3 regions of the Stenotrophomonas sp. YJH_SMC_33 genome follow, and region 3 is predicted to be linked to each of the others. Evidence: predicted binding sites of a transcription regulator. Region 3 holds the regulator's gene; each other region holds the start of a gene.
What was found. The regulator FliA, encoded in region 3, starts transcription of late flagellar genes. The targets are predictions, from matches to a motif close to TAAAGTTTNNCNNNCNNNGGCCGATAA.
Positions count from the first base shown of each region.

Region 1: AC5P9W_RS02020 (methyl-accepting chemotaxis protein) is a predicted target of FliA. The motif match lies at 1,224-1,250, and genes of this name have one in related genera.
Region 2: AC5P9W_RS08390 (methyl-accepting chemotaxis protein) is a predicted target of FliA. The motif match lies at 1,733-1,759, and genes of this name have one in related genera.

Region 1 covers NZ_JCAFVJ010000001.1:425,192-428,458, forward strand. Annotated here, with positions in the region: gene AC5P9W_RS02020 (methyl-accepting chemotaxis protein) at 1-1,195, opposite strand, end outside; gene AC5P9W_RS02025 (arylamine N-acetyltransferase family protein) at 1,399-2,238, shown strand; gene AC5P9W_RS02030 (VOC family protein) at 2,304-2,675, opposite strand; gene AC5P9W_RS02035 (transporter substrate-binding domain-containing protein) at 2,758-3,267, shown strand, end outside.
Region 2 covers NZ_JCAFVJ010000004.1:23,338-26,604, forward strand. Annotated here, with positions in the region: gene AC5P9W_RS08380 (hypothetical protein) at 1-132, opposite strand, end outside; gene AC5P9W_RS08385 (hypothetical protein) at 200-415, opposite strand; gene AC5P9W_RS08390 (methyl-accepting chemotaxis protein) at 514-1,704, opposite strand; gene hflD (high frequency lysogenization protein HflD) at 1,868-2,482, opposite strand; gene mnmA (tRNA 2-thiouridine(34) synthase MnmA) at 2,479-3,267, opposite strand, start outside.
Region 3 covers NZ_JCAFVJ010000018.1:31,557-34,823, forward strand. Annotated here, with positions in the region: gene flhF (flagellar biosynthesis GTPase FlhF) at 1-206, shown strand, start outside; gene AC5P9W_RS18845 (MinD/ParA family ATP-binding protein) at 193-1,080, shown strand; gene AC5P9W_RS18850 (RNA polymerase sigma factor FliA) at 1,077-1,820, shown strand; gene cheY (chemotaxis response regulator CheY) at 1,878-2,270, shown strand; gene AC5P9W_RS18860 (protein phosphatase CheZ) at 2,270-2,875, shown strand; gene AC5P9W_RS18865 (chemotaxis protein CheA) at 2,878-3,267, shown strand, end outside.

The DNA.
Region 1 (3,267 bases), on a different contig from region 3:
TATCCAATGCCTGGCGCACGCGGGTGTTGCCGCGGGCCACCGCACGCTCGATCTCGATGCGCGCGCGCAGGCGCTGCTGCATGTCGACCAGGCGCTGGGCCAGTTGGCCGATCTCGTCGTTGGCGTTGTAGACGCGCAGGGTGGTGTCGAGGCGGTCGTCGGCGATGTCGCTGGCGAAGCGCAGGGTGTCCTGGATCGGCCGGCGCACCGCACGCAGCACCAGCACCAGGCTGGTGATCAGCACGCCGGCCACCAGCAGCAGGGTCAGTGCGAACAGCACGCTCATGGTGCGCGCGCCGGCCTGCTGGCGTGCCTGCGCCCTGGCCAGCGCCGCCACCTGCGCCCGCTGGAATGCGGCCAGTGCAGGCGCTACGTCCGCAGCGGCACCCAGCAGCGACTGCGCTTCCACATCCAGGCCGACACGGGCAGCGGCATACCCCAGCAATGCGGCCTGATACGCCTCCATCCCGGTGCGCAGGGTGTCCTGCACATCCGCAGGCAGGCCCGCCAGCGCGAGGTCGAACGGCAGCTTCTCCTCGCTGGCGCGGTCGGCGTGGGTGGAATCACCGTCGAGCAGCAGCAGTGCCTCCTGCCTTCGCATCTTCTGCAGGGACAGCGCCAGCGCGGGCCGTTGCTGCACATCCACCTGCGCCTGCAGAGTGTCGGCGGCCTGCTGCAGCTGCGCAGCGAGGCCGGCATCACCACGGCCCATCTCGTCGACCCGTTCGAACAGGGCGGCCACACCCTGCGAGAACGCGTCGGCGGCTTCGGTCAGCGCCTGCAGGGCCTTGCGCCGGCCAGCATCCATCGGCATCGCGCGCAGCGCCTGCAGATCGGTCTGCAACGCCTTCTGCGTGGCCAACAGCTGCGCGCGGTCGGCATCATCGAAACTGCGTGCATACTGGGCCTGCAGGCGACGCGCTTCGGCCACCCGCGTGGACAGGCTGGCAGCCAGATCGCTGCCGCGCTGGTAGCTGGCCTGGCTGCGCGCAGCCAGTGCGTTGGCATGGCCAGTCCAGGCGTAGACAGCAGCGATCGCCACCAGGCCCAGGCCGCAGATCCACAGTGTGGCCTTGAGCTTGTTGGCCACGCTGAGCCGATGTGGCTGCAGCCAGCGCAGCAGCCCAGGGGACGCCGAGTGCAACGCAGCAAGGCGCGTGCGCAGGGACCGGAGGTGGGGGACAACGGCCGACATGACAGACTCCAGGCGGAAAGACGCATCTGTATCGGCCTGACTCAGGACAACTTTAGGGCTTTCTTCGTCTGCGTCCCCCCATCGCTGGTGGACGCGGCCTTTGTACCGGGTGCAGGCGACGGAGGCATGACACGGCCGCCGCGCTTGACCTCAACCCCGGTTGGGGGAGCACAGTGGGCATCCCTCCCCCGCCCGGTGTCTCCATGACGACGCTCGATGTCCCCCGCTACCTGCAGCGCCTGCAGCTGGATGCACCGCCACCGCGGACCCTGGCCGGCCTGACCTTGCTGCAGCAGCGCCACAACGCACTGCTGCCGTTCGAAACCCTCAGCTGCCTGCTGCGCGATGCAGTACCGATCGACCTGGACAGCGTGCAGCGCAAGCTGCTCGACGACCGTCGTGGCGGCTACTGCTTCGAACTCAATGGCGGCCTGCTGGCACTGCTGCAGGCGCTGGGCTTCGATGCACAGCCGTTGAGCGCGCGCGTGCTGCTGGCCGCCCAGGACGGCGAACTGACCGCACGCACCCACCTGCTGCTGCGCGTGCAGGTGGACGGCGATGACTGGCTGGTGGATGCCGGTTTCGGCAGCCTGACCCCGACCGTGCCGCTGCGCCTGCATGATCCGCAGCCACAGGCCACGCCGCACGAGCGCTACCTGCTGCGCCGACTGCCTGGCAACGGTGATTTCGTGCTGTCGGCCGAGTCCCACGATGGCTGGCGGGCGATGTATCGGTTCGACCGGCAGGCGCCGGCACCAATCGACAACGTGGTGGGCAACTGGTACGTGTGCACCCATCCCGATTCCAGCTTCCCCGGCCAGCTGCGCGCATCGCTGACCGGGCCGGACTGGCGCCGCACGATCGGCAGCGGCAACTACACCGAGTACCGCCCCGGCCAGGTACCGGACAAGCGTCCGCTGCACGATGTTGCCGACGTGCGCGAGGTACTGCAGCAACGCTTCGGCATGCAGTTGCCCGAAGACCCGCGGCTTGACCCGGCGATCAATGACTGGCTGCAGCGCTCACGCGCCGAAACCTTGTAGCGCCGAGCCCATGCTCGGCTGAGCTTGGGCTGCTGGGTCAACAGCAGCCGAGCATGGGCTCGGCTCTACGCAACCGCGCGCGCCTGCAGCGCGATACGGTTGCCTTCACTGTCGAAGATCTCGGCCACGCGCCAGTCGCCCGCGTCGGCCGGTCCGAAGCGCAGCGCAGCGCCCGCTTGCAGTGCACGCTCCAGGCTCACGTCCAGGTCATCGACGCCGATGTAGATGCGCGCACCGTGGACGGAGGGCAGATAGTCGGCCCCCCGCACCAGCGCCATGCTGGCACCGGCGGCCTCATCGGAAAACGGCAGGTAGGCCATCCGGCAGTCGTGCTGCAGGATCGGTTCGTCCACCGCCACCTGCAGCCAGTGCTGGTAGAACGTGATGGCCCGGGCCAGGTCAGTGACCGGTATCTCGACGTGCAGGATGGGGTTCATGTCCGCAGGATAACCGGATACTGACACTGCCTTGCAGGTCCGTACTGGCATGCTGAACCGCCCTTTCCCCGCGGAGTCCTGCATGTCCCTGGCCGATCATCGTGGTGCGCTGGCACCGCTGGGCTTCCTGCGCGTGGCCATCAACCTGGGCAACCCTGTGCTGGCACAGGGCGATGCGCGCTCACCGCGCGGTCCATCACTGGAACTGGCGACCGCGTTGGCGCAACGGATGGGCGTGCAGGCCCGCTTCACCTGCCACGACGCCGCAGCCTCGGTGGTTGCCGCGGCCGCCGAAGATGCCTGGGATCTGGCCTTCCTGGCGATCGATCCGGCGCGTGCCGACCGCATCGCCTTCAGCGCCCCCTATGTGGAGATCGAAGGCACCTACCTGGTGCGCGAGGACAGCCCTGCGCAACAGGTGGCCGACCTCGACCGCGAGGGGCTGCGCATCGCGGTGGGCCGCGGTGCAGCCTACGACCTGTTTCTCAGCCGTGAACTGCGCCACGCGATGATCGAGCGAGCCGAGACGTCGGCCGCTGCCATCACCCTGTTCGATCTGCAGCGCCTGGATGCCGCTGCCGGCGTGCGCCAG
Region 2 (3,267 bases), on a different contig from region 3:
GCGGGCCTGCATGGCCGGTGACGCCGCAATGCGTTCGTTGAACAGGGTGATGCCCCAGCTGAAATAGCCGGCCACCCAGGCCATCATAAGGACGGTCTCGATCAGCAGAAGTGCGATCAGAGCGATGGCCATCGGTCTTCCATGAAGGGTACCGGTGGATCATGCCATGCGCGACGGCCCATCCACGCATGGCGTGGATCTACTTAAGCGCATCCCCATCCAGCCCGAGATCCCAGGCCAGGCCCAGCAGCGCCTCGTCCGCCCGCGACGGGGCCGGGCGCGCGTCCGCCAGTTGCTGCAGCTCGCGGATCTCCTCGCGTGCCACATCCTCCAGCTGTTGCAGCTGCTCACGCACGCTCGCGTTGCGCGGGCGTTCGGTGTCGGTGAGGGCGGGCAAGGCGCGGATCAGGGTCATGGTGCGCGTACAGGATGCATCCAATGGCGGGTTACAGGCAAAGGCCCCGGACGAACCGGGGCCTTGCGGGCTGCTGGCGAGGGCAGCGGACATCAGGATCAGAACAGCTCGACGGTGCCGGCGCCCATGCTCTGCTGGGCAACCGGCTTGTGCGGCGGGCGTTCCCATTCGCTGCGCAGTTCGCGCAGGCGGTTGCCGGTGCGCTGCAGGGCGGTGGCGATCTCTTCGTCGAACACGCCGCCATTGCGGTGCAGCAGCTCCTGCAGGGCCACCGCTTCGCGGTTGATCGCGGTCAGGCGGTCCAGGTGGGTGTGCACGCCGCCCAGGGCCTGGGTGGCGATGTCCTCGAACTGCAGGGCGCGCACGGCCTCGGCCACGCTGCCATCGATCGCACGGGCGCACTCGGACACTTCACGCATGCCGTCGCCCAGCGACGCGTTGATCTGCGCGACGTTGTCGAGCATCGCCGCCGCTTCCTGGCGTGCTTCGCGGGAGCGGTCCATGTCGCGCGAGGCCATGTGCGAGACCGTCTCGCGCACCTTGGCAATGGCGTCCTTGGAGCTGTGTGCCAGCTTGCGGATCTGCTCGTTGAAGGTGGTCGAGCGCTCGGACAGGTTGCGCACTTCGTCGGCGACCACGGCGAAGCCACGACCGGCTTCACCGGCACGCGCCGCTTCGATGGCCGCGTTCAGCGCCAGCAGATTGGTCTGGTCGGCGATCGACTTGACGTCTTCCAGCAGCGCGAAGATGCCATCCAGGTGCTGCGCCATCTGGTCGATGTGCTGCACGGTGGTGCTGCTCTGGCCGCTGACCTGTTCCAGCGCTTCCACCAGCTGCTCCATGCGGTGGCTGGCGTGCTGGGCGAAACGGGCAACGTCGAGGCCGGCGTTGCCTTCATCACCGGCGCGGTCGACGATGCGCGACAGGGCCTGGCTCTGCTGGCGCGACTTGCGGTTCATCGCATCGAAGCTGCCACCGAGGCTGGAGACGGCCTGGCGGATCAGGTCACGGGCGCGTTCCACTTCGCCGCGCGAACCGTCGATCTCGTTGCCGACGAAATTGCGCAGTTCGGTCAGCAGCTGGTCCTGCTCACGCAGGACACGGGCATGTTCCGGGGAACGGTGCGCCTGGGCGCGGGTGGTCCACCACGCAAAGCCGAGCCAGCTCAGCGTCATCGTGGTCAGGATCGCCCAGCGCAGGGCGGCCGGCCATTCGAAACCGATGGCGAAGGGGAGCAGCAGGGTCAGAGCCAGGGGGGCGGCCAGACGGATGAAAATGCGTGAGTACATGGACGTTCTCGGGAGGTGCACGGAGGATGTATCGGCCGTACCCCCTTTCTCTTTAACGTCGATGTGCCCCGAAGTGCATTCTGAATGCACCGGTTTTCCGGCGCTGGCGGTGATTCGGTGTCCGATTCCCTTTTCCATGGAAAAGCGCCCGGACCCCATGCGCTTACGCCAGCTGGCGGTCCACCGCCTCGATCATCGCCTTGCGGCCGAACAGGAAGTCCCAGTAGCTGCCGCCCAGCTGCCGCCACAGCACCGCCGAGCGCACCGCTGCCAGCAGCAGGGCGCGGATCTCGGCCACCACGCCAGCCTGGCCCAGGTAGTGCGGGTTGCCCTGCACCATCACCCGCGGCTTGAGGTGGCTGATGGTGTCCGCGTACAGGCTGCCCAGGCTGGCCAGCACATCCGGGTGGCCGCTGTCGCCCAGCTCGGCGGCCTGGCGCTGGGCGCGCTCGATGCCCGAGGCGACCTTGTTCACCGTGGCGCCATCCTGAACGAAGCGGCGCTCCAGCTGCAGCACCGACAGGGCCAGCTTGGGCAGGATCGGATCCTGGCCCTGGTTGCGGAAGTAGTTGTGCAGCAGGCGCAGCCCGGCCTTCAGTGCATGGCGGTCTCCGAACACCGCCTGCGGCGAGGACGCATCCACGCGGAACACGCTGTCCACGGCGGTGCGCACGGCGGCGGCGTCGGAATGGCCGGTATCGGCGATGCGGCGGACCTGCTGCAGGGCCTGGGCAATGCCGGCCAGGGCCAGGACGCGGTCGTCGACAGTGAAACTCATGCAGCGGATACCTCAAAAGGGGAAGGGGTGGTGCGCAGGCGCTGTTCCAGCGGCGCATCGGTGGCGGCGATCACCGCGCCACCCAGGCACACATCACCGTCATACAGCACCAGCGATTGACCGGGGGTAACGGCACGCTGCGGGCGCGCGAAGGTGACCAGCACGCTGCCATCGTCCAGCACCTGGACCGTACACGGCTCGTCAGGTTGGCGGTAGCGGGTCTGGGCGGTGCATTCGAAGCGCCGTGCCGGCGGCGAGCCGGCGATCCAGTGCGCGGTTTCCGAACGCAGCCGGTTGGAAAGCATCCACTTGCTGTCGCGGTCCTGGTCGACGTACAGCACGTTGCTGGCCACATCCTTGCCGACCACGTACCACGGTGCGGCCGGGCGGCCGCGTACGCCGCCGATGTTCAGGCCCTCGCGCTGACCCAGCGTGAAATAGAACACGCCCGGGTGTTCGGCGATCACGGTGCCATCGGCCGGGTCCACGATCTGCCCAGGCTTGGCCGGCAGGTAGCGACCGAGGAAGTCGCGGAAGTCGCGCTCGCCGATGAAGCAGATGCCGGTGGAATCCTTCTTGGCGTGGGTCGGCAGGCCGACGTCGCGCGCAATCCGGCGCAGGTCGGTCTTTTCCAGGTCGCCGATCGGGAACAGGGTCGCTGCCAGCTGCGCCTGGCCCAGCTGGTGCAGGAAGTAGCTCTGGTCCTTGGAGCGGTCGGCGCCACGCAGCAGCAGCCATTGGCCACCGCGCTGGGCTACGCGCGCGTAATGGCCGGTGGCGATGCG
Region 3 (3,267 bases):
GCAAGCTGGACGAGACCGGCCGCTTCGGCAACGCCCTGTCTGTGGCCGTGGACCATGCCCTGCCGATCACCTGGGTGACCGATGGCCAGGACGTCCCGGAGGACCTGCACCGGGCCAGTGCAGCCAATCTCGTACTTCGCCTTGAAGATTTGCGCCGAGCGGCCGATATGCCCTGCAACCCGGAGTTGAACCATGCCGTCGCGTGAGTACGCCAAGCTGACCAAGACCTTCCCGCTGTCGGCCACCCGCAGCGAGCCGCTCGGCCCTGTGCGCACCATCGCGGTGACCGGCGGCAAGGGCGGCGTGGGCAAGACCAACGTCTCGGCCAACCTGGCTGTGGCGCTGGCGGGCATGGGCAAGCGCACGCTGCTGCTGGACGCCGACCTGGGCCTGGCCAACATCGACGTGATCCTGGGCTTGAACCCCACCTTTACGCTGGCCGACCTGGTGGCCGGCCGCTGCTCGCTGGACGACGTCATCGTCGAAGGCCCGAACGGCGTGCTGGTGGTCCCGGCCGCTTCCGGCCGCCGGCACATGGCCGAGCTGGCCCCGGCCGAGCATGTCGGCCTGGTCAACGTGTTCTCCGAACTGGAACGCGAGCTGGACATCATGGTGGTCGATACCGCCGCCGGCATCACCGACGGCGTGCTGACCTTCTGCCAGGCCGCGCAGGACACCGTGGTGGTGGTCTGTGACGAACCGGCCTCGATCACCGACGCCTACGCACTGATCAAGGTGCTGTCGCGCGAGCGCGGCGTGGACCGCATCCAGGTGGTGGCCAACATGGTGCGCGATCCCAACGAGGGCCGCGTGCTGTACGAAAAGCTGACCCGCGTGTGCGAGAAGTTCCTCGCCGATGTCTCGCTGAACTACCTGGGCTGCGTGCCGCAGGACGACTGGCTGCGCCTGTCGGTGCAGCGCCAGCAACCGGTGGTGAAGGCCTACCCGTCCAGCCCGGCCGCGCTGGCGATCACCGAGATCGCGCGCCGCACCGCACGCTGGCAGGCGCCGACCGAACCGCGTGGCGGCGTCGAGTTCTTCCTCGAGCGCATTCTCAAGCAGCGCGGGGTGGCCGCATGAAAGGCGCAGCCCAGTACCGGGAGGTCCAGCGCTCGGCGGCCAACGAGGTCATCTCCCAGCACTCGGACCTGGTGCGGCGCATCGCCCACCACCTGGCCGCACGCCTGCCGGCGAGCGTGGAGGTGGACGACCTGATCCAGGCCGGCATGATGGGGCTGATCGAAGCGTCGCGCAGCTACGACGCCGACCAGGGCGCCTCGTTCGAGACCTACGCCTCGATCCGCATCCGCGGTTCGATGATCGACGAGATCCGCCGTGGCGACTGGGTGCCGCGCTCGGTGCATCGCCGCGCACGCGACGCCGCTGCCACCATCCGCCGCCTGGAACAGAGCACCGGCCGTGCCGCCAGCGCCACCGAAGTGGCCGCCGCGATGGAGATGCCGCTGCCCGAATACCTGCGGCTGATGGAAGACGCCGCGCGTGGCCAGGTGCTGAGCCTGGAGTCACGCATCGAGGACCAGGGCGAGCTGGACACCGTCGCCCAGGGCGGCCCGACCCCGCAGCAGGTGCTGGAGCGCGGCGAGTTCGGCCGCGAGCTGGGCAAGGCCATCGGCCACCTGCCCGAGCGCGAACAGCTGGTGCTCTCGCTCTATTACGAGCAGGAACTGAACCTGAAGGAGATCGGCGCGGTGCTCGGCGTGAGCGAGTCGCGGGTCTGCCAGATCCACGGCCAGGCCGTGCTGCGCCTGCGTGGACGATTGAAGATTTTCGAGGCGGCCGACGCCGGCCTGGAAGAGTGAACATGCCCGAGGCGGCTGCCCCCGGCCACCCGGAATGAACAACAAAGGAACTCTGCTTTGAACAAGAACATGCGCATCCTGATCGTCGACGACTTCTCGACCATGCGTCGCATCGTCAAGAACCTGCTGGGCGATCTTGGCTTCACCAATACCGCCGAAGCCGAGGACGGGCATGCCGCGCTGTCGCTGCTGCAGAGCCAGTCCTTCGATTTCGTCGTCACCGACTGGAACATGCCGGTGATGACCGGCATCGAGCTGCTCAAGGCGATCCGCGCCGATGCCAAGCTGAAGACCCTGCCAGTGCTGATGGTCACTGCCGAAGCCAAGCGCGAACAGATCATCGAGGCCGCCCAGAACGGCGTGAACGGCTACATCATCAAGCCCTTCACCGCGCAGACGCTGGAAGAGAAGCTCGGCAAGATCTTCGAACGCCTGGCGGCCAGCGCCTGATGGATACCACGGTCGACAAGAACGCCCTGGCCCTGCGCCTGCAGGAAGCCCTGGACGCACTGGAGTCCGGTGACGAAGCTGCCTGGCGGCAACGCATCGACGGACTGGTCGCGCTGCGCACGCAGCCGATGATGAGCGGCCTGTCGCGGCTGGCCCGCGAGCTGGGACAGGCGCTGGGTGAACTGCCGACCGTGCCCAGCGAGGCCGGTGAGCTGGATGACGCCTGCGCGCGCCTGGACCACGTGGTGGCGATGACCGAACAGGCCACCCACCGCACCCTGGACCTGGCCGAGGAATGCCGCAGCCTGACCGAACAGCTGCGTGCCGAAGGCCTGCAGCCAGGCCAGGACGCGCAGCTCGAGCGCATCCGCCACAACCTGACCGAGATCGCCCTGACCCAGAGCTACCAGGACCTGACCGGGCAGATCATCCGCCGCGTGGTCGGCATTGTCCGCCGCGTCCACGAAGGCTTCGGCGCACTCGGCCTGCCGCCGGAACAGCATCGCACCGACCCGGCACTGGCCGGGCCGGCACTGAAGGGACTGGACCGCCACGCGGTCTCGCAGAACGACGCCGACGACCTGTTGTCGGATCTGGGGCTGTAAGCATGAGCGCGGTATCCGACGACATCACTGCCGATTTCATCATCGAGGCGCAGGAGATCCTGGACCGCCTCGGCGAACAGCTGGTGTCGCTGGAGCAGGCACCGCAGGACAGCGACCAGCTCAATGCGGTGTTCCGCGGCTACCACACGCTCAAGGGCGGCGCCGGCTTCCTCGGCGTCACTGCCATGGTCGAGCTGTGCCACGCCGCTGAGGAGGCGCTGGGCGCGGCGCGCGCCGGCCAGGCCGTGCTGCAGGCCCACCACTTCGACGCGGCCCAGCAATCACTGGATTACCTGCAGTCGATGCTGGACGCCGTGTCGTCCGGCACCGAGCCGGGCTATGCGCCGCCGGACCTGATCGCCCAGTTCGACGTGCACGGGGGTGCCGTGGCT